3 regions of the Sinorhizobium sp. M4_45 genome follow, and region 3 is predicted to be linked to each of the others. Evidence: riboswitches for the same ligand, from Rfam matches in the RefSeq annotation. Region 3 holds a riboswitch; each other region holds the start of a gene.
What was found. A riboswitch is a leader RNA that binds a small molecule or an ion and turns the genes downstream of it on or off. The one in region 3 is predicted to bind thiamine pyrophosphate.
Positions count from the first base shown of each region.

Region 1 (7,207 bases), on a different contig from region 3:
TAGAGCAGATAAGGGAGGGTTACCATGTCCTCGGAGCCGAAAAGAGCGACGGCTCCCAGATCGCCGAGCGAGAGGGCCATGGCAAAGGAAAAGGCGACGAAGAGAGGTTTGCGCAGACCCGGCCAGTCGATCCACAGCAGGCGGTGGAAGCCCCCGATGCCGAGGCTCGCGGCAAGGCGCGCGGTGCGAGCGGCATGCGTCGCCATGGCCGGCGCCAGCACCCGGTGAACGAAGGGAAGCGCCATCAGCGCATTGATGGCGACGACGACGGCCGGCGCGAAACGGGCGACGTCGCCGAACGGCCTCAGGAGCAGGAACCATCCGGCGCCGAGCACGACGGGAGGCACGAGCAGTATGAAGGAGGTGCTTGCGCCGATCCCTCCGGCAAAGAGGCGAGCCGCGGGACCCGGGCGCCGCCGCGCCAGCGCGAGGCGTTCGGTACGGATCATCAGCGCCGCGATGACGACCGAAATCGTGGCGGAGACAAGGGCGATCGTCGCGCTCATGGCGAGCGCCCGACGGAATGCCGGCTCGTTCACGAGACGGAAGAGGTCGGCCTTCGATCCGCTATAGGCGATAGCCGCAAAGGGCAGGCCGACGAGGATGACGGCGAGTACCAGCCAGATACGGTCGGCAAGCCGCGACAGACCGCTCGCGCCGTCGAAACGCCGGATGGCCCTGCCGCTCGTCTCTCCCTCCAGCGGCGCCGGCGCGATCAATTTCAAGACGAGAAGCAGCGCTCCGGTAAGGGCGACCTGAAGTGCCGAAAGGGCGATCGCCCGCGGCGGGTCGAAGTCGAAGCGCAGCGCCTGGTAGATCGCCACTTCGAGCGTGCTCGCGGCCGGCCCCCCGCCAAGCGTCAGCACGAGCGTGAAGCTGGTGGCGCAGAGCATGAAGATGAGCCCGGCGATGCCGGGAAGCAATCCACGGATCACCGGCCACTCGATGAAGCGAAAGGTGGCGAAGGAACCCATGCCGAGATTGGCGCAGCTGCGCCAGTATTCGGCCGGAATGCGCTCGATGCCGGCAAGCATCAAGCGTGCGGCGAGCGGCATGTTGAAGAAGACATGGGCAATGAGAATGCCGGAGAGGCCATAGATGCTGACCGGCTGCTCCAGCCCGCCTGCCGAAAGCACCCTGTTCAAGAGCCCCTGCCGGCCCCAGATTTCGATCAGCCCGAGTGCGGCGACGATCGCCGGCAGGCCGAGTGGCAGCGCCAGAAGCCGCAGCACCCAGATGCGGCCGGGGAACGAAGCCTGGCGGGCAAGTGCCCGGGCCACCGGTATCGCGAAAAGGATGGCAAGAAGCGTCGAGAGGCTGGCCTGCAGCAGCGTGAAGCGTGTGATGCGCCAGATATAGGCATCGAAAAGCGGACCGGCGCCGGCGCTGCCGGCCGACTGGGCAAGCAGTGCCGCGCCGGCGAGGCCGACGAAAAGCAGGATGCCGCCGAAGGCGAAGGCCCCGGCGGCGATTGTCATCTTGCTTTCCTTCGTGCCGGACAATCCGGCCTCAGTTCCGGCTCATGGCGGCCAGCCATTCGTCGACCCAGGCCTTGCGGTTGGCGGCGACCTCCTCGGCGGGAATGAGGAGCGTCTTTTGCGGGTCGACGAGCTTGCTGAAGGCTTCCGGCAGCGGCTCCTTGGTCGCGGTCACCGGCATCATCCAGTTGGTCGTCGGGATGATCGACTGGAATTCCGGGCCGATCATGAAGGTCAGGAAGCTCCGGGCGAGTTCCGGGTCCTTCGCATTCTTCGTCAATGCGGCGACTTCGATCTGGATATAATGGCCTTCGGCGAAGGGGGCCGCCTGGTAGCGCTCGGTGTTTTCCGCCACCATGTGATAGGCGGGCGAGGTCGTGTAGGAGAGAACCATCGGGGCCTCGCCCTTCGTGAAGAGGCCATAGGCTTCCGACCAGCCCGGCGTGACCGTCAGCACGCGGTCCTTGAGCTGCGACCAGGCCTGGCCGGCCTGGTCGCCATAGACCGACTTCACCCACAGCAGGAGGCCGAGGCCGGGGGTTGAGGTCCGCGGGTCCTCGATGACGATCTTCTGCGACGGATCGCCCTCGACCAGTTCCTTGAGGCTCTTCGGTGGATCCTTCAGCGTCTCGGTGTCGTAGACAACGGCGAAATGGCCGTAGTCATACGGTATGAAGGTGTCGTCGGAGAAGCCGCCCGGGACCTTGACGGAGGCGGTATCGGCGCCGTGCGGCGCGAAGAAGCCGGTCGCTTTCGCCTCCGCCACCAGATTGGTGTCGAGACCGAGTACGATGTCGGCCTTGGATCCCTGACCTTCGAGCTTCAGCCGCGTCAGGAGTTCGACCCCGTCGGCAACGCCTACATAGTCGACCTTGCAGTCGCAGGTCTTCTCGAACGCTTCCGCCACCTTGGCGCCCGGCCCCCATTCGGTGATGAAGCTCTCATAGGTATAGACCGTCAGGGTTTTTTCCGCGGCCGCCGCGCTCACGGAAAATACCGCGATCGAAGCTGCGGCGATCGCAAGCCGGCCAAGGATCTTTCGATGGAGTGAATTGGACATTCTGGCACCTCTCCCTTTGTTGTTGCTGCATGGGAAAAGCGCGTATCGGTCCGATCGCTTCTAATCCCTCCGCCGGTATGAGCCGGATCAGGTTCCGCGGGTTGGCTCGAAGCCTCTCAGCCACGGTCGCAAAAGCCGACCAGGGCACCCCGTTAGAGCAGCAAGAGATTTAGCTTCCGGCGACGGCTTAGGCAAGCTGAGTTTCAGCAGGGGCGTTTGCCGTCCGCGTCAGCCGCGCTATTAAAAGTCAAACAATTGCCGGCGCAGTTTGTTCGCCGAAAGCGGAGACAATTTCATGCCAGACATGCTCGTCCGCCTCTATGCCTTGCCCGAGGGCCGCCCATCGCGTCTCGACCCCGACATCCGCATCCGCCGGGCGCTTGCGGCCGAGCGGCGGGCCGTCATTCCCTGGATCGAGGAGCGCTTCGGGACCGGGTGGGCCGGCGAGGCCGAAACCGCCTTCTCCTCGACGCCGGCGCGCATCCATGTCGCTCACCATCGGGACCGGATCGTGGGCTTTGCCTGCCATGACGTAACCGCGCTCGGCTTCTTCGGTCCGACCGGAGTTGACGAGACTATGCGCGGCAAGGGCATCGGCGAGGCCCTGCTCGTCGAAAGCCTGCTATCCATGCGCGCCGCCGGCTATGCATATGCGATCATCGGCGGCGTCGGCCCTGCCGAATTCTATGCCCGTGCGGTGGGTGCGGTGGAGATCGCCGGGTCGACGCCCGGCATCTACGACGGCATGCTCTTTCCCGGGGATCCGGCGTCCGGAACCTGATCCGCGCAGCATGCGTTCGCAAAACAGCAGCCGGAGCCCTTTTCCTTCGCCGCTGCTTTGCGCTATGGGCTTCTGCCATGACCCGATCACCCTTCACCATCCTGCTCGGCGGCGCGCTGACGCCGACAGACCGGCTCGCTCGACAGCTCGAAGGCAGCCGCTTCGTCGCCGCCGACGGCGGCATGCGCCATGCAAGGACGCTGGGGATCGTTCCCGATCTCTGGGTCGGCGATTTCGATTCCACGGATGAGGCGCTTCTGGCGGAGTTTGCCGGCGTCCCGCGCGAACGCCATCCAGCTGCCAAGAACGCGACCGACGGGGAGATCGCCGTCGAGGCAGCCCTCGAGCGTGGCGCGACCTCGCTCGTCTTCGCGGGCGGACTCGGCGGCGCGCGCAGCGACCATGCTTTCCTGCATCTCCTCGGTACCGTCGCGCTTGCCCAGAGCGGCGTTGCGGTGATGATGACCTCCGGCGAGGAGGAGGCCTATCCGCTGCTGCCCGGCTCGCAGGAGATCGAGCTGCCGAAAGGCAGCCTCTTCTCGATCCTCGGCTTTGCCGATCTTGACGGTCTTTCGATCGAGAACGTGCGCTACCCGCTGAAGGATTTTCATTTGCCCTTCGGCTCGTCGCGCACCATTTCGAACATCGCGGATGGCACGGTCCGCTTGACCCTGAAATCCGGCCGGGCCGTCGTTCTCGCCCGCCCCTATGATCTTTCCGGAGCCTGATGCCTTGGCGCCTCCCATCCTGAAGCTTGACGACATTCTACTGACCTTCGGCGGCACGCCGCTGCTTGCGGGTGCGGGCCTGCAGGTCGAGCCCGGCGATCGCATCTGCCTCGTAGGCCGCAATGGTTCGGGCAAATCGACGCTGATGAAGATCGCCGCCGGAATTGCAGAACCCCAGTCGGGCGAGATCTTCCGGCATCCATCGGTGACGATCCGCTATCTGCACCAGGCGCCCGACTTCGACGGCTTCGATACGGTTCAGGCCTATGCCGAAGCCGGCCTCGGGCCAGGCGACGATCCCTACCGGGTCGCCTACCTGCTGCAGCATCTGGGGCTGACCGGGGAGGAAGAGCCGACGCGCCTTTCCGGCGGCGAGGCACGTCGTGCCGCCCTTGCCCGTGTGCTTGCGCCGGAGCCCGACATTCTGCTTCTCGACGAGCCGACGAACCATCTCGATCTGCCGACGATCGAATGGCTGGAAGACGAGCTCGTCCGCAGCCGTTCGGCGCTCGTGCTGATCTCGCACGACCGTCGCTTCCTCGAAAAGGTATCGACGGCGACGGTCTGGCTGGACCGCGGCCAATCGCGCCGCCTCGATCGCGGCTTTGCGCATTTCGAGGCCTGGCGCGACGAGGTGCTGGAGGCGGAAGAGCTCGAGCAGCACAAGCTCGGTAAGGCGATCGAGCGCGAAGAGCACTGGCTGCGCTACGGCGTGACCGCAAGGCGCAAGCGCAACATGCGTCGGCTCGGGGAGCTGCAGGACATGCGCGCCCGCCATCGCGGGCACAAGGGGCCGCAGGGTACGGTCCAGGCCACCGTTGCCGACGCCAGGGAATCGGGCAAGCTCGTCATCGAGGCGGAAAAGATCACCAAGGCCTATGGCGATCGCACGATCGTCGCGCCGTTCTCGATCCGTGTCCACCGCGGCGACCGCATCGGCCTCGTCGGGCCGAACGGCGCCGGCAAGACGACGCTGCTGAAGCTCCTGACCGGTCAGCTCGCGCCGGACACGGGCAGCGTCAAGCTAGGCACCAATTTGGAGATCGCCACGCTCGACCAGAAACGCGAGGAACTGAACCTCGACGAGACGCTGGCGCATTATCTGACCGACGGGCGCGGCGAGACCCTCCTCGTCAATGGCGAGCAGCGCCATGTCACCGGCTACATGAAGGAATTCCTCTTCCAGCCGGAGCAGGCGCGAACGCCCATCCGCGATCTGTCCGGCGGCGAACGCGCGCGTCTCATGCTCGCCCGCATCCTGGCACGCCCGACCAACCTCCTGATCCTCGACGAACCGACCAACGATCTCGATATCGAGACGCTGGATCTGCTGCAGGAGATCGTTGCCGGATTTTCCGGAACGGTGATCCTGGTCAGCCACGACCGCGATTTCCTCGACCGTACCGTGACCTCGACCATCGCGCCGGCCAACCCGGAGGCGCCCGATGGTCGCTGGATCGAATATGCCGGCGGCTACTCCGACATGATGGCGCAGCGCCGCGGCGCAGTCGAGGAAAGGCGCCGGAGCGAAAAAGCCGAAAAGGCCAGATCGAGCGGCGCCTCCCCCTTGCCGAGCGAACCTCAGAAGGCGAAAGGCAAGCTCTCCTTCAAGCAGAAATTCGCACTCGAGAACCTGCCGAAGGAGATTGCCAGATCGGAGGCGGAGATCGCGAAGCGAGAAGAGAAGATGGCGGATCCCGACCTATTCTCGCGCGACCCGAACGGCTTTGCCAGGCTCGCCGCCGAGCTCGAGAAGCTCAGGACGGACCTCACGCGCATGGAAGAGGAATGGCTCGAACTGGAAATGCTGCGCGAGGAAATCGAGGGCTGAGCGGGCGGACCTGTGACGGCAGCGTTGGAGGTGCAGTACCCCTTCTGCCTACCGGACTTGCGACCGCCTCAACCGCCGCTCGACCGCCCGAAGGGCCAGCGACAGTCCTATCGTCAGCACGAGATAGACATAGGCGACGATGGAATAGGTCTCGAAGAAGCGGAAGGAGCCCGAGGCATAGACCTTGCCCATCTGGGTGATGTCGGCGACGCCGAGCACCGAGACGAGGGAGGAATCCTTGACCATCGCCACGAAGTCGTTGCCGAGCGGCGGCAGGATGACGCGGATCGCCTGCGGAAAGACGACGAGGCGAAAGCGCTGGTAGCGGGAGAGCCCGAGCGCCTTTGCCGCCTCCACCTGGCCCTTGTCGACCGACTGGATGCCGGCGCGGAAGACTTCGGCGATGAAGGCCGAATAGCCGATCATCAGCGCCATGATCGCCCGCCACATCAGCGACACGTCGCGAACGACGAACGGCTCGATCCAGCCCGCCGAAATCAACGGCGCCGACAGGAAATTCGCGATCGTCACCAGCGCAGGCGCGCCGACGAAGGCGATATAGAACAGCAGCACGAGGATCGGTACGCCGCGGATGACTTCCGTATAGAAGCGCGCGATCTGACGCAGGACCACGTGCTCGGAAAGCGCCATCAGGGCCACGCCGAGGCCGAGCACCGTTGCGAGCACGAATCCGACGAGAGTGACGAAAACGGTGACGCCCAACCCCTTCAGGACGACGGTGAACACCTGCGTGAAGATATCATTGGCGGCGATGACCACGGCCAGTGCCGCAGCGATAACGAGAAGGGCGATAAGCCACCAGGGATAATCGCCCTTCCCGGAAGCGTCGGATGATTGGATCGGCGTCATTGCAATTCCAATAAGGGGAAGCGGGACATGGGCGGAAAACCGCCCATGTGTTTATCCCGTTCCGCGGTCAGCCGCCCATCTTGTAGTCGAGGAACCACTTCTTGTTGAGCGCGTCGAAGGTGCCGTCCTCCTTGAGCGCCTTTATGGCGGCATTGACCGGCGCCACGAGTTCCGATCCCTTCGGGAAGATGAAGCCGAAATCCTCGGTGCCGAGCGGCTCGCCGACCACCTTGAGCTGGCCGTCGGAGGATTCGACATACCCCTTGGCCGCGACACTGTCGGTCAAGACCAGATCGACGTCGCCGGCCTTCAGCGCCTGCACCGTCGCACCGAAGGTTTCGAACAGCTTGATGCGCGGGTTCTGCTCGTTGCCGTCGAGAACCTCGTAGACGGCCGTGTAGAAAGGCGAAGTGCCGGGCTGGGCGCCGACCAGACCGCTTTCGAGCGCGGCGAAGCTCT
Region 1 is NZ_NWVE01000005.1:215,839-223,045, reverse strand. Features, by position in the region: gene thiP (thiamine/thiamine pyrophosphate ABC transporter permease ThiP) at 1-1,502, opposite strand, end outside; gene thiB (thiamine ABC transporter substrate binding subunit) at 1,510-2,538, opposite strand; TPP riboswitch at 2,586-2,700, opposite strand; gene CN933_RS16295 (GNAT family N-acetyltransferase) at 2,834-3,319, shown strand; gene CN933_RS16290 (thiamine diphosphokinase) at 3,397-4,047, shown strand; gene CN933_RS16285 (ABC-F family ATP-binding cassette domain-containing protein) at 4,052-5,878, shown strand; gene CN933_RS16280 (amino acid ABC transporter permease) at 5,927-6,748, opposite strand; gene CN933_RS16275 (basic amino acid ABC transporter substrate-binding protein) at 6,816-7,207, opposite strand, start outside.
Region 1: it holds a riboswitch for thiamine pyrophosphate, as region 3 does, so the genes downstream of both, thiB (thiamine ABC transporter substrate binding subunit) here and thiC (phosphomethylpyrimidine synthase ThiC) in region 3, are expected to answer to the same signal.

Region 2 (7,207 bases), on a different contig from region 3:
CCATCGCGCGCGGTTACGCAAGTGCCTATCTGACAGATCAGTTGAACGCCAATTTCGAGGCGACCGAGCGCGCTTCCGTCTGGCTGCAGGAACGGCTTACGGATCTTCAGCAGCGCTCGCAGGCCGCCGCGCTCGAAGTCGCGCATTTCAGGGCCGAGAACGGTCTGACGGCTGCACGGGGCGAGCTGATGTCCGAGCAGCAGATGGCCGATCTCAACAGCCAGCTCATCGTCGCCCAGGCCGATACGGCAAGTGCGTCGGCCCGTTACAACCAGTACAAGTCGATCGTCGACCAGGGACCGGAGAACGCGGTCAAGAACGCCACCATTTCCTCAAAGGAGGGTGACAATTCGGTGATCCGTGACCTTCGGACCCGCTATCTCACCGTCGGCAAGCGCGAGCGGGAAGTCTCGGATAATTTCGGCGCCGACCACCCGCAGGCCGTATCGCTCCGCGCCGAGCAGGAGGATGTCGCGCGGCAGATCTACCAGGAACTGCAGCAACTCACTGCAAGCTACAAGAACGAATACGAGGTCGCGCAGTCGCGCGAGGCATCGCTCAGGAAGAGCATTCAGGGCATTGCCGGCAAGACCTCCGACGCCAGCGAGCAACTCGTTCAATTAAGGGAGCTCGAACAGAAGGCAGCGGCTCTGAAGACGCTCTACGAATCCTATCTCGGCCGCTACGAACAGGCGACGCAGCAGCAATCCTTCCCGATCGCCAAGGCGCGCGTCATCTCCGAGGCCGGCGTGCCCGTATCGCCGTCGAGCCCCAAGAAAACCATGACTCTCGCTCTCTCGGCCGTGCTCGGCATGATGGTCGGCGGGGCTTACGCGGCCTTCCTCGAATTCCGCGAACGGACTTTCCGCCTGGAAGGCGACATCCGCTCGCTCCTCGGCCATCGCTCGCTCGGCTACGTCCCGCTGCTCGGAACGCGCATGAAGAAGAAGGCACAACTGGTCCATGCGCATTTCGGCTCGGTAAAAAGACACGACGAAGCTGTGGACGACACGATGCCGTTCCAACGACTTTCGCGCATCGTCGTCGATGCGCCGCGTTCGACCTTTGCGGAGACCTTCCGCAACGCCAAGCTTGCCTGCGACCAGATGCTCGCCGGCAGCGAAAGCCGCGTGATCGCCATTGCATCGGCCCTTCCGGACGAGGGAAAGTCGATCATTGCCGCGAACTTCGCCGCACTTCTGGCGGCGAGCGGCAAGCGGACCCTGCTCATCGATGCCGATATACGCAAGCCGGGACTGACTCAGATGATCACGCCCGCCCCGCGCACCGGGCTCGTCGAAACGCTGACCGGAGAAGCCACCTGGCCCGCCGGAATCAAGGTGGACCAGCGCACCAAGCTCGCAATCCTTCCGGCCGGCGGCGCATCGCATCAGCGGCATCAGAGCAATGAACTGCTCGCCTCCCCGGCCATGGCGAACCTCATCGAGAACGCCCGCAACGCCTTCGACTACGTCGTCGTCGATCTTGCCGCACTCGCCCCCGTCGTCGACGCCAAGGCTTTCGCGCCGCTTGCCGACGGTATTCTCTTCGTGGTCGAGTGGGGAAGGACGCCTTCGCGGCTCGTACGCGATCTGCTCAACTCGGAACCATTGATCAACTCGAAGGTGCTGGGCGTCATCCTCAACAAGACGGACATGAACGAACTCGGCAAATACAGCGACTTCGACGGGGCGGAGAAATACCGCCACCGCTACGGCAAATATTACGTCGAGAATACGATTACGGAAAACAACGCCGCTTGAGGCGACCGCGGCCGTGCCATCTGTGCGCGGCCTTTTCGCCCTTCGCCGTCAGACCTTGCGGCTATCGACGATCCAAGCGGCTGCCATTAGCGCGATGACCGCCGTAAGGGCAACGAGTGCCAGCGCATAGAAAAGCGAATATTCGACCAGCGACGGCAGCATCGAAAGACAACGCCGCACCCTGCCAGGCGACCGCCGCCAATCCGGCAGGTCGTCACGGTTGAAAGCCTCCAGCCGGCGGGTAAGAAAATGCATATCGCGAGAACCGATTGCCAATCGAAGCCATGGACGCGGTCATGCTGCTGAACAACAGTGGCGATAGCGAGGCACTTCAGCTCCCCGAGCCGTCACCCGGCAGTCAATCTTCCCACCACCGGTGGAAATGATGGACCGGACCGCGCCCCTGACCTATCTCCAGGCGGTCGGCCGCGAAGATTGCGGCATGCAGATAGGACTTGGCGGCACTCACCGCTTCGACCAGCGGCAAGCCTTTCGCAAGGCCGGCGGCAATGGCTGCCGACAGCGTGCAGCCGGTGCCGTGGTCGTTGCGCGTCTCGATCCGCGCGGCGGGAAGGCGGACAAGAGTGTCGCCGTCGAAGAAGAGGTCTGTGGCCTCCCGGGCCTTCAGGTGCCCGCCCTTGACCAGAACCGCATATGCGCCGGTCCGCATGATCGCTTCCGCCTGGCGCGCCATCTCCGCCTCGTCCTCGGCGATTGCGCGCCCGGTCATCAGCGCGGCCTCGGCAAGATTGGGCGTGGCGACGAGCGCCAGCGGCAACAGCTCTTCGATGAGCGCCGTAACGGCATCCGGCCGAAGCAACGCGTCGCCGGAGGTCGCAACCATGACCGGATCCACGACCGCCCGTTTTCCGGACCGGCGCAATCCATCGGCAATGGCGGCGATCGTTTCCCGACGCGAGACCATGCCGATCTTGACGGCCTTCACGTCGAGATCGGAGAAGACGGCGTCCATCTGCGCCGACACGATTTCAGCGGAGACATCCTCGACGGCCGTCACACCCCTGGTGTTCTGGGCCGTGATCGCAGTGATGACGCTGGCGCCGTAAACGCCGAGCGCCGAAAACGTCTTGAGGTCCGCCTGAATACCGGCGCCGCCGCCGGAGTCCGAGCCGGCGATGGTGAGTGCAATCGCCGTCATGCCCCGTCCTCCTTCGCACGAGGGCGGATGATGCTTGCGAGCGGTACGGCAGTGGACGTCATCGATCGATCTCCAGGCGGAACATCACGGAGATCCAGGAAAGGCGATGAAAAGGAGAACTTGCCGCTGGCGGCCTTCTTTCCGTTCCTACGCCGGCATGACCCGGATCAGGTTCAAGGGTCCGGCTCAACGCCATCTCAGCACCGTCTGGTGCTCCCCTCGGAATGCGCTATCTATGCGGCTGTGGCAAAGCGATGTCAACGCGCCCGCGCAAAGGCTTGTAAGACCTGGCTTTTAGGCCGGCCGGCAAAAATATACCCGCAGCCTGGCCACCTATGATGCAGTCATTCCTTCTGCCGCCGTCAATCGCTCGTTTCCTCCTCGAAAACGGCGGCGATTGCGTTATTCTTAGCAAATTTCGTCGTACAGGAGGGAGCACGCCATGAGTCTGCGCATCAACGATACCGCCCCTGATTTCACCGCCGAGACAACGCAGGGCACGATCAATTTCCATGAATGGATCGGCGACGGCTGGGCTGTCCTTTTCTCCCATCCGAAGAACTTTACTCCCGTCTGCACGACGGAACTCGGCGCCATGGCCGGCATCGAGCCGGAGTTCCGCAAGCGCGGCGTCAAGATCATCGGCATTTCGGTCGACCCGGTCGAAAGTCACACCAAGTGGAAGAACGACATCAAGGTCGCGACCGGCTTCGAGGTCGACTACCCGCTGATCGGCGACCGCGATCTGAAGGTGGCAAAGCTTTACGACATGCTGCCGGCCGGCGCCGGAGAGACGTCGGAGGGCCGGACGCCTGCGGATAACGCCACCGTGCGTTCGGTCTACGTCATCGGCCCCGACAAGAAGATCAAGCTGATCCTCACCTATCCGATGACCACCGGCCGCAACTTCAACGAGATCCTGCGCGCCATCGACTCGATCCAGCTCACCGCCAAGCATCAGGTGGCAACACCCGCGAACTGGCAGCAGGGCGAGGACGTCATCATCACGGCCGCCGTCTCCAACGAGGACGCCGTGCAGCGTTTCGGGTCGTTCGACACCGTGCTTCCCTATCTCCGGAAGACGAAGCAGCCAACGGCCTAAGCAAACCCGCTGCGAAGAGTCAGTCGATCGGGCGCGTCAATTCATCAAGGTCGACGCGCCCTTGGCGCTTTTTGCTAACATGGTTGTTTAACGCGCACAGAGCAGAACCATCTGCCTCAATCCGCTTTGGCGATGGAGATGATCTCCGCCAGAACCCCGTGCAGAGCGTCGCGATAGCCGTTGCGTGCCGAGGGGCCGCTTTCATCCGACGTCATGACCACGGTCAGGTCTAGGGACGGCACTATATAGAGCATCTGGCCGCCATAGCCCCAAGCGTAATACACATCCTCGCCGCCGATCCGGCGCGTGAACCAGCCATATCCGTAGCCGTCGCCGGTAAAACGGGAGGCCGTGCGCGGCTGCCAGGAAAGCTCCACCCAATCGGCCGGGACGACCTGCCGTCCGTCCGCGGTGCGGCCGCGGTTGCGATAGAGCTCACCGAAGGCAAGCAGCGATCGCGCGCTCATCGCCATCTGGTTGCCGCCGAGATAGATGCCCTGGGGATCCCGCTCCCAGGCACCGATCCGGAAACCTTCGACCGGATCGAGCCATTCGCGCGCAAGCGCCAGTGTCGACTTGCCGCCGACCTTGGTCAGTATTGCCGAGAGCAGATGGGTCGAGGCGGTCGAATAAAGCATCCGACCTCCGGGCTCGTCGTCGAAGGGCTGTGCCAGTGCGAAACGAACCCAGTTGCGGCTCGACACCCAGCGGCCGTAATTCGGTCCGGACATGCGCCCCAGTCCCGCTTGCATCGAAAGCAGGTTGCCGATGGTGATGTCGTTGATCCGGGGGTCGGCCTGCGACGGGAGGTCTTCCTTCAGGAGCGGCGCGATCTTCTGCTCCGGGCCGTCGAGCAGACCCTTGTCGATCGCAATGCCCACAAGTGCGGATACGATCGATTTCGACGCCGACTTGATGTTGGTCGACTCCGAGGGAGTGTGGCCGCGATAACCCTTCTCGGCAATCGTCTCCCCGTCCCTGGCAACGACCACGGTCTTCAGCGGGTTCAACTCTTCTCTGGTCGCCAGGGCCGTCAGCAAGGTGGTGACGGACTGATCCTGCGCGGCTGCCGCCGAGTGGAAACCGAAGAGCGCAAGGAACGTAACAACGAGCATAGTCATGCGTTCGACCTAGGGCGAATGGCACGACAAGTCATCAAGTGCAGTCCAAGCTCACGACGATGTGACCTTGCCTGAAGGTCGGCTACATCGATGCTCCGGGGTTCATTCCCTCCAGATCGCAACATCGACGGGTTTCAGCGTGCGGCCCCCCAGGTAGAACTCGGCCGACGGCCCTGCGGGCACCTCCGCGGAGGTCCGGCCGAAATTGAAGGCGAAACGGAGATTGCCGCGGCGCGTCACGCGAAGATCGCCGAGGTCGGGCAGGCTTTCCTGTCCAGCCCAGCCGAGCGCATCGCCGATCACCTTGTCGAGCAATGCGCCGTTGGCCGCAACGGCCAGATAGCGTGCCTTGTCGTTGCCGACGAGCGCCGGAGCGCCGTTACGATACTCCCCGTCGAAGCTTGCGAGAACGGTCTCGTTCGTCCTGACCGTCTCGCGCCAGCCGGCCGCCTGATAAGCCTCGTTGCCGTAGAGAACGGTCTCGCTATGAAACTCCGGCAACGACTCGACCCGCGAGACGCTGACATCGATGAGCTTCGCCAGCGGTCCCGGCGGCAATCCCTCGGGGATGTGCATGTCCTTCGTCTTGCTGCCGCTGCGCGCGCCGAAGACCACCTTGGCGTCCGCTCGCGCGAGCCGCTCGACGAAAGCCTCCTCGGCAATGACGAGATCCGGCGCGAGGATCAGCTTGTATCCGTCGAGGTCCGAGTGCTGGCCTATGAAATCCACATCGACGCCCAGACGCGCCGCCGTCGAATACCAATCGAGCGCAACCGCCGAAGCGGAATAGCTCCGCCCCTGCGGCAGGACGCGTGTCGCCCAGCGCGATTCGTAGTCGAGAAGGATCGCGACTTGCGCCTTGCCACGCACCTCTCCCTCGGGCAGGCGCTTCATTTCCGCGACGACTTCGGCGACTTCAAGATAGCCCTGATCCGCCTCGCTGTTTGGAAGAAGGAGGCCCGCGTGAAACTGTTCCTGCGCGAAAGGCGCCTGGCGCCAGCGGAAATAAGAGACCATGTCGACCCCATGGGCATAGGCGAGCCAGGTCCAGAGCCGAACCATGCCGTCGGCCGGCGACTGGTTGTGCGCCGCCCAGTTCACGGGCCCCGGCTGCTGCTCCATGACCCAGACGCGGCCGCGGCCGACGGCTCGGTAGAGGTCGTGGTTGAAGGCCGGCTGGTCGGGATCCCCCACCCGGAGATAATGCTCCTTGTCCTTCGCTGCGAGCCGCCCGTTGAGCAGGCCGCCCATCGGGTAGACGTCCCAGGAGGCAATGTCGATGTCCTCGCCGACGGAGTAATGGTCGAAATCGGTATTCTGCGACATGAAGTTATGCGTCACCGGACGGCCGGGGGAATGCGCCCGGATAATGTCGACCTGGGCCTTGTTGAAGCTCTTCACCTGATCGGAAGAGAAGCGGATGAAATCAACACCGTGGGTCGGGCTCGGCTCCTCCACCAGGCTGTTCGGCAGATCGATTTCCTCAAAGCTGTTGTAGTTCATCGACCAGAACGAGGTGCCCCAGGCGCGGTTCAGTTCCTCGATCGAGCCGTAGCGTTCGGCCAGCCACAGGCGGAACGCCCTGACCGCTTCGGCGGAATAGCTGTAGATCGTGTCGTGGTCGCCATATTCATTGTCCGTCTGCCAGGCATGGACATAGATGTGTTCGCCATAGCGGCGCGCCATCGCCTCGGTGATGCGCGCCGCCTCGGAGCGGTAGCGCCGGCTCGAGAAGCAATAGTGGCGTCGCGCGCCGAATTTGCGGACCGCCCCCGTCGCGTCCACCGGCAGAATGTCGGGATAGCGGTCCACGAGCCATTTCGGCGGGGCCGCCGTCGGCGTGCCGAGGATGACCTTGAGGCCGGCCTTGCCCAGAACGTCGATCGCTTCGTCCAGCCATTCCCAATGAAATTCGCCCGACCGCGGCTCTATCTTCGCCCAGGCGAATTCGCCGATGCGAACCCAGGAGAGGCCGAGCTCGACCATCCGCCCGGCGTCTTCCGCCCATTTTTCGCGCGGCCATTGTTCGGGATAGTAGCACACGCCGAGTTCGAGCCTGTCA
Region 2 is NZ_NWVE01000009.1:96,934-104,140, reverse strand. Features, by position in the region: gene exoP (succinoglycan biosynthesis transport protein ExoP) at 1-1,763, shown strand, start outside; gene CN933_RS23135 (hypothetical protein) at 1,812-2,018, opposite strand; gene thiD (bifunctional hydroxymethylpyrimidine kinase/phosphomethylpyrimidine kinase) at 2,122-2,922, opposite strand; TPP riboswitch at 3,050-3,152, opposite strand; gene CN933_RS23125 (peroxiredoxin) at 3,365-4,024, shown strand; gene CN933_RS23120 (serine hydrolase domain-containing protein) at 4,141-5,145, opposite strand; gene CN933_RS23115 (beta-galactosidase) at 5,248-7,207, opposite strand, start outside.
Region 2: it holds a riboswitch for thiamine pyrophosphate, as region 3 does, so the genes downstream of both, thiD (bifunctional hydroxymethylpyrimidine kinase/phosphomethylpyrimidine kinase) here and thiC (phosphomethylpyrimidine synthase ThiC) in region 3, are expected to answer to the same signal.

Region 3 (7,207 bases):
GTCCAGGCGAACCGACTGGCGATCCTCGGCCAGGTCGCGGCCGGGGTTGCCCATGAGATCAACCAGCCGGTCGCCACCATCCGCGCCTATGCGGATAATGCCCGCACCTTTCTCGAGCGTGGCCAGAGCACCACCGCCGCCGAGAACATGGAAAGCATCGCCGAACTCACCGACCGTGTCGGCGCCATCACAGACGAACTGCGCCGCTTCGCCCGCAAGGGCCATTTCGCCGCCGGGCCGACCGCGATGAAGGAGGTCGTCGAGGGTGCGCTCATGCTGCTCCGAAGCCGTTTTGCCGGACGGATGGACGCAATACGCATCGATCTGCCGCCCGATGACCTCCAGGCACTCGGCAACCGCATCCGGCTGGAGCAGGTCTTGATCAACCTTCTGCAGAATGCGCTGGAAGCGATCGGCGACAGCGAGAACGGCGCGATCCGAGTGCGCTGCGAGGACGTGGCCGGCGGTATCGCGCTGACCGTCGCCGACAATGGCCCGGGGATTGCGGCCGATGTCCGCGAAGAGCTGTTCACGCCGTTCAACACTTCGAAGGAAGACGGGCTGGGCCTCGGTCTCGCGATCTCCAAGGAGATCGTCTCCGACTATGGCGGCACGATCGAGGTCGAGAGCAGTCCCTCCGGAACAATATTTACCGTCAATCTCAAGAAGGCCTGAGCGATGAGCGCCGCCCGATCCGTGTTCCTGATCGATGACGACCGCGATCTGCGCAAGGCGATGCAGCAGACGCTCGAGCTCGCGGGCTTCACCGTCTCGTCCTTTGCCAGCGCGACGGAGGCGCTCTCCGAACTTTCCGCCGACTTCGCGGGCGTCGTCATCAGCGATATCCGCATGCCGGGCATGGACGGGCTCGCCCTTTTCCGCAAGGTTCTGGCGCTCGATCCGGACCTGCCGATGATCCTTGTCACAGGACACGGCGACATACCGATGGCGGTGCAGGCGATCCAGGACGGCGCCTATGACTTCATCGCCAAGCCGTTTGCCGCCGACCGTCTTGTCCAGAGCGCCCGGCGCGCAGAGGAGAAACGGCGGCTCGTCATGGAGAACCGGGCGCTGCGCCGCGCGGCCGAGGCCGCCTCCGAAGGACTGCCGCTGATCGGCCAGACGCCGGCCATGGAGCGGCTTCGCCAGACCTTGAAACACATCGCCGACACCGATGTCGATGTGCTGGTCGCCGGCGAGACGGGCAGCGGCAAGGAGGTCGTCGCCACGCTGCTGCACCAATGGAGCCGGCGCAGAACCGGCAACTTCGTCGCACTGAATTGCGGCGCTCTGCCGGAAACGGTCATCGAAAGCGAGCTCTTCGGCCACGAGCCCGGCGCCTTTACCGGCGCCGTCAAGAAGCGGGTCGGCAGGATCGAGCATGCGAACGGCGGCACCCTCTTCCTCGACGAGATCGAGGCGATGCCGCCGGCAACCCAGGTGAAGATGCTGCGCGTGCTGGAAGCACGCGAGATCACCCCGCTCGGCACCAACCTGACCCGTCCCGTCGACATCCGCGTCGTCGCCGCAGCCAAGGTCGACCTCGGCGATCCGGCCGCGCGCGGCGATTTCCGCGAAGATCTCTATTACCGGCTGAACGTCGTGACGCTCTCGATCCCGCCCTTGCGCGAACGGCGCGACGACATCCCCCTCCTCTTCTCCCATTTCCTGGCCCGCGCCTCGGAACGCTTCGGCCGCGACGTGCCCGCGATCTCGGCTGCCATGCGCGCCTACCTGGCCACGCATTCCTGGCCGGGCAATGTGCGCGAGCTTTCGCACTTCGCCGAACGGGTCGCGCTGGGGGTGGAGGGCAACCTGGGAGCTCCGGCCGCAGCGCCCGCCTCAAGCGGAGCAACCCTGCCGGAAAGATTGGAACGCTACGAGGCCGATATCCTCAAGCAGGCCCTCACGGCGCACCGCGGCGACGTCAAGGAGACCCTGCAGGCCCTCGGAATCCCCCGCAAGACTTTTTACGACAAGCTGCAGCGACATGGGATCAACCGGGCGGATTTTATCGACCGGGCAGGCGCGAAGAGTGGCGACGCGTAGGTGGATAGTTTGCCCCCACTCCGACCCCTCCCCGTTCGACCGGAGGGGAGTTGAGGCGGCGCTGCGAGCCCTCTTCGCCCCGCTTGCGGCGAGAAGGCCGCTATTCCGCCGTCGCCTCGAAGTCGACCCTGTCGAGAAGCAGAAGCGGATTTTGCGAAGCAACCGCGAATTCGAGCGCACCGATGCCGCTGGCGGATTTGGACTTGGCCGTCAGCGTGAATGTCCCCGGTTTCGCGATGAACCGCGAAACTGCATCCACCACATTCCGCAGCCGAGGCTCCTGCGCGGCAAATTGCTGCAGCATCACCGACGCCGTCATTTCCAGCATGCCGCGTGCCTGATCCTCCGTCATGCCGTTTTGTTCGGCATAGACCTGTATCCCTTTGGCGGTGAAGCCCTTGTCCTCGATCTGCAGGCTTGCTTCCCGCGCGGTGAGGCCGAACAACGCCGCCTGCGCCTTAGCCGCGTCGCCCGAAAAGAAGTCGCCGCTCACGCCTCCCAGAAGGCCGGAGAGGGAAAAGCGGCCGATATCCTTTCCGCTCGTGGAAATATCCTTGATGACCAGAGTCTCGTTCGCTTCGTCCCAGGCGGCTTCGAGGTTGGAGGAGAGGACCAACTCGTTGAAGCCCAGCTTGCGAAGCTTGGCGAGAGTCTCGTCCTGCGTATGCTCCGGGATTTGAAGGGCGAAGTCCTGGTATCCGGCGCGGACGTCAGTCGGAATGCCGTTTCGCGGTTTCGCGAGCGCAAGCTCGTATCCCTTCATCGTGAAGCGGATGCGCTGCGGCCGAGCGCCCTCTCCAGCATCCGGAGTGTCGTTGTATTCGTCCCAGTCTTCCACGCCGGTGCCCGAGTCAGGCAGATCCGCATCGATTCCCGCCACGCGGAACGCTCCGAACTCCGGCAGCAGCGTCGTGAAAGGGAAGTTCTCATGCTGCCCATCCTGCAGGGCGACGAACTTCTTCAGCGCTTCCACGCTGGGATCCCAGGAAAAGCCCGAAATGCTTGCTTCGGAGACTTTGACGTAGTCCGCGCCCTCCGCCATCGAGAAGCCATTCACCGACGCGTCGAGCTTCCGGCCATCCAGCCGGAGCGTGAGGCGATCCATCGCAAGCCTGATCCTCTCGCCCTCTTCACCATCCTTGTTCGGCGCGTCGATCTTCAGACCCAGCATTTCCATGTCGGCCTTCCTCGTCAAATCGGCGACCGACAGAATCCGGGCGAAATAGTCTTGACGCTCCGCCACGGGCAGATCCTCGGGCGACGAGACCGAGTTGAGCTTCTCCAGAGTCTCGCGAAGTGGCTCGTCCAGCATCCGCATGCTTACGCCGCTGCTGCGAACCTCGTCATAGCCGAAGCTCGCCTCGCCATCCGAAAAGGCTATATCCTTGATCGAGAATGGCCCATAAACAGGCCTTGCCTGCTCGTCGCCCGGCCCGGCTTTTTCAGTATAGATGCGGGCCAGATAGGCGGCATCGACGTCCTGCCCCGTCATGGCTCCGAGGGAGCCCGTCAGCCGCTTCTTCTCGCCGCCCTCTCCATCGGAGGCGCCTATGCCGGCTTCGAAGCTCGCACCACTCGCCGAATAGCGCGCGATGCGGCCATCCACGATACCTTCCGAGACCACGTTCTTGTAGACCAGCTTCTGCTCGCTACCGGCAACCGTCTGCGTGATGATCACCTCAGGGGCGGTGGCGCTCTTTGCCGTAAAAAGCGCCAGCTGTTTCGGCAGCGAAAGGTCGCTTCCCGCGCCGAACATTTGCGCCAGCGTGTCGCGACCGAACTCCGCCTGCTCGACAATCACCTTCGGCACGGCGATCTTGCCCGGGCGCATATCGAGCTCCACGCCGCTGACTTCGAGCATGCCCTCCAGGAAAAGGATCCTGGGCCGCCCGTCGATTGCGGCGACGCGGAGTTCGGACCCTTCCTTCAGCGGCAGCGTCACGTCGCGCAGATGAACGCGCCCGAAAAAGTCCGCTTCGACCGTGCCCACTCTGCCGCCCCGCTCGGCGATCAGCCTGCTCACGCTCTTTTCGACAGCAATCTTGTAACCGGTCGCGCCTGCGGCCGCGATTGCGATGACCGCAACGGCTGCCCAAAGCGCCTTGCGTCCCCTTTTCCTGGTCCCCGTCTCCGCCTGCCCCAAGACCTTCACCCTTTTTCGCTATGCGCATCATGGCGCTTCAGACTCGGACGGTAAGTAGATTTAGAACCTTGCATTTGCAAGCATGCCGCGAGCCCTGCGCACGGGATTTGGCCGGTGCAAAAACCATCTTGACGCCGCGGCGATAACCGTCCCTAATTGCGCCATTCACCAGGGGGGTCCCGGCAAGGGGCTGAGATACTGCTAGCGCGCGCAGTGACCCGTTGAACCTGATCCAGTTCATACTGGCGTAGGGACGGTGCAGACGTGCAGCAGCGAGGATTCCGTTTACCGGCAATTCATCGGCGATACGTCTTTTCATCCTTCCGGCTTCAGAACTGGGTCTCCAACGCGAAAACATTGGAGCCTCAAGATGAATCTAATCAAGCCTCTCCCCGCGGCGCCCTCGGTCACGCAAGGACCGCTCCCGGCATCCCGCAAGGTTTACAAGCCGGGCGAGATCCACCCGGACATTCGCGTGCCGATGCGCGAGATCGCGCTGCATCCGACCTCCGGCGAGCCGCCGGTGACTGTTTACGATTCCTCCGGCCCCTACACGGTCGAAAACGCCGATATCCGCATTGACGCGGGCCTGCCGCGCCTTCGCAGCGACTGGGTTCTCAAGCGCGGCGATGTCGAAAGCTACGACGGCCGTGCGGTGAAGGCCGAAGACAACGGCTTTGCGACCGGCGAAAGGCTGACGCCGGAATTCCCGATTCGCCACCAGCCGCTCAAGGCTAAGCCGGGAAAAGCGGTAACCCAGCTCGCCTATGCCCGCGCCGGCATCGTCACGCCGGAGATGGAGTTCATCGCCATCCGCGAAAATCTCGGCCGGAAGGCCGCGAAGGAGGCGCTTGCCCGAGACGGCGAAAGCTTCGGTGCCTCGGTCCCCGATTTCGTGACGCCGGAATTCGTGCGCCAGGAAGTGGCGAGCGGCCGCGCCATCATTCCGGCCAATATAAACCACCCGGAAGCCGAGCCGATGATCATCGGCCGCAACTTCCTGGTGAAGATCAACGCGAATATCGGCAATTCCGCCGTCACCTCATCGATGGCCGAGGAGGTCGAGAAGATGGTCTGGGCGACTCGCTGGGGCGCCGACACGGTCATGGACCTTTCCACCGGCCGCAACATTCACAACATCCGCGAATGGATCATCCGCAATTCGCCGGTACCGATCGGCACCGTGCCGCTCTACCAGGCGCTGGAAAAGGTAAACGGCATTGCCGAGGATCTTTCCTGGGAGGTCTTCCGCGACACGTTGATCGAGCAGGCGGAACAGGGCGTCGACTATTTCACCATCCATGCCGGGGTCAGGCTTCACTATATCCCGCTCACCGTGGATCGCGTCACGGGCATCGTTTCGCGCGGCGGCTCGATCATGGCGAAGTGGTGCCTGCATCACCACCGCGAGAGCTTCCTCTACGAGCATTTCGAGGAGATCTGCGACATCTGCCGCGCCTATGACGTTTCCTTCTCGCTCGGCGACGGCCTGCGTCCCGGCTCCATCGCCGACGCCAACGACCGGGCCCAGTTCGCCGAGCTCGAAACGCTGGGCGAACTGACGAAGATCGCCTGGGCCAAGGATTGCCAGGTGATGATCGAAGGGCCGGGCCATGTGCCCATGCACAAGATCAAGGAGAACATGGACAAGCAGCTCGCCGTCTGCGGAGAAGCGCCCTTCTATACGCTCGGGCCGCTCACCACCGATATCGCGCCCGGCTACGACCACATCACGTCAGGCATTGGCGCGGCTATGATCGGCTGGTTCGGCACCGCCATGCTTTGCTACGTGACGCCGAAGGAACATCTGGGCCTGCCCGACCGCAACGACGTCAAGACCGGCGTGATCACCTACAAGATCGCCGCTCATGCCGCCGATCTCGCCAAAGGACACCCGGCCGCCCGAACCCGCGACGACGCGCTGTCACGAGCCCGCTTCGAGTTCCGCTGGGAGGATCAGTTCAACCTCTCGCTCGACCCCGAGACCGCGCGCAATTTCCACGACGAGACGCTGCCGAAGGAGGCGCACAAGGTCGCGCATTTCTGCTCCATGTGCGGACCGAAATTCTGTTCGATGCGGATTTCCCACGATATCCGCGCCGAGGCGCAGAAGGAGGGCCTCGAGGCGATGGCCGCTAGATATCGCGACGGCGGCGACCTCTATATGCCGGTCGATGAAAGCAATGCCGCACCCGCTGGAGAATGAAATGCGCGTGCTGATCAGAGGGGCCGGCGTCGCCGGCCTCACCGCCGCCCATGAACTTCTCGGGCGCGGCGCCGCAGTGACGATCATGGAAAATGCCGCCGGCTTTCCCGGGGCCGCTTCCTGGTATGCGGGCGGCATGCTCGCTCCCTGGTGCGAGCGCGAAAGTGCCGAGGAAACCGTCCTGAGGCTGGGGATCGGCGCCGCCGACTGGTGGGAAGCCGCGCTCCCTGCCGGTTCCGTTCATCGCAACGGCACGCTCGTCGTCGCGCAACCCCGTGACGGAGCCGAACTCCAGCGTTTCGCCTCCCGCACCTCCGGCTTCCGCTCGCTCGATGCAGAGGAGATCGCAGCGCTGGAGCCGGCTCTCGCCGGCCGTTTCCGGCAGGCGCTGTTCTTTCCGCAGGAGGCGCATCTCGACCCGCGCCGGGCACTCTCGGCGCTCCGGCAAGGGCTGACGGCACGCGGCGCGGTATTCGCCGGCGAGGACATGGACGATCGCGATTTCGCGCTCACCGTCGATTGCACCGGCGCGTCGAGGGTCGGCGAGATCGACGGGCTACGCGGGGTGCGCGGCGAGATGGCCTATCTGCAGACGGACGAGGTGACGCTCTCGCGTCCGGTGCGCATGCTGCATCCCCGCATCCCGCTCTATATCGTGCCGCGCGACGGAGGGCTCTTCATGTGCGGCGCGACGATGATCGAAAGCGACGACGCCGGCCCGATCACCACCCGCTCGCTGATGGAACTGCTGAACGCCGCCTATGCGCTCCATCCGGCTTTCGCCGAAGCGCGCCTGATCGAGACCGGCA
Region 3 is NZ_NWVE01000003.1:252,856-260,062, reverse strand. Features, by position in the region: gene CN933_RS11480 (sensor histidine kinase) at 1-675, shown strand, start outside; gene dctD (C4-dicarboxylate transport transcriptional regulatory protein DctD) at 679-2,049, shown strand; gene CN933_RS11470 (aq_1923 C-terminal domain) at 2,150-4,192, opposite strand; TPP riboswitch at 4,353-4,464, shown strand; gene thiC (phosphomethylpyrimidine synthase ThiC) at 4,563-6,398, shown strand; gene thiO (glycine oxidase ThiO) at 6,400-7,207, shown strand, end outside.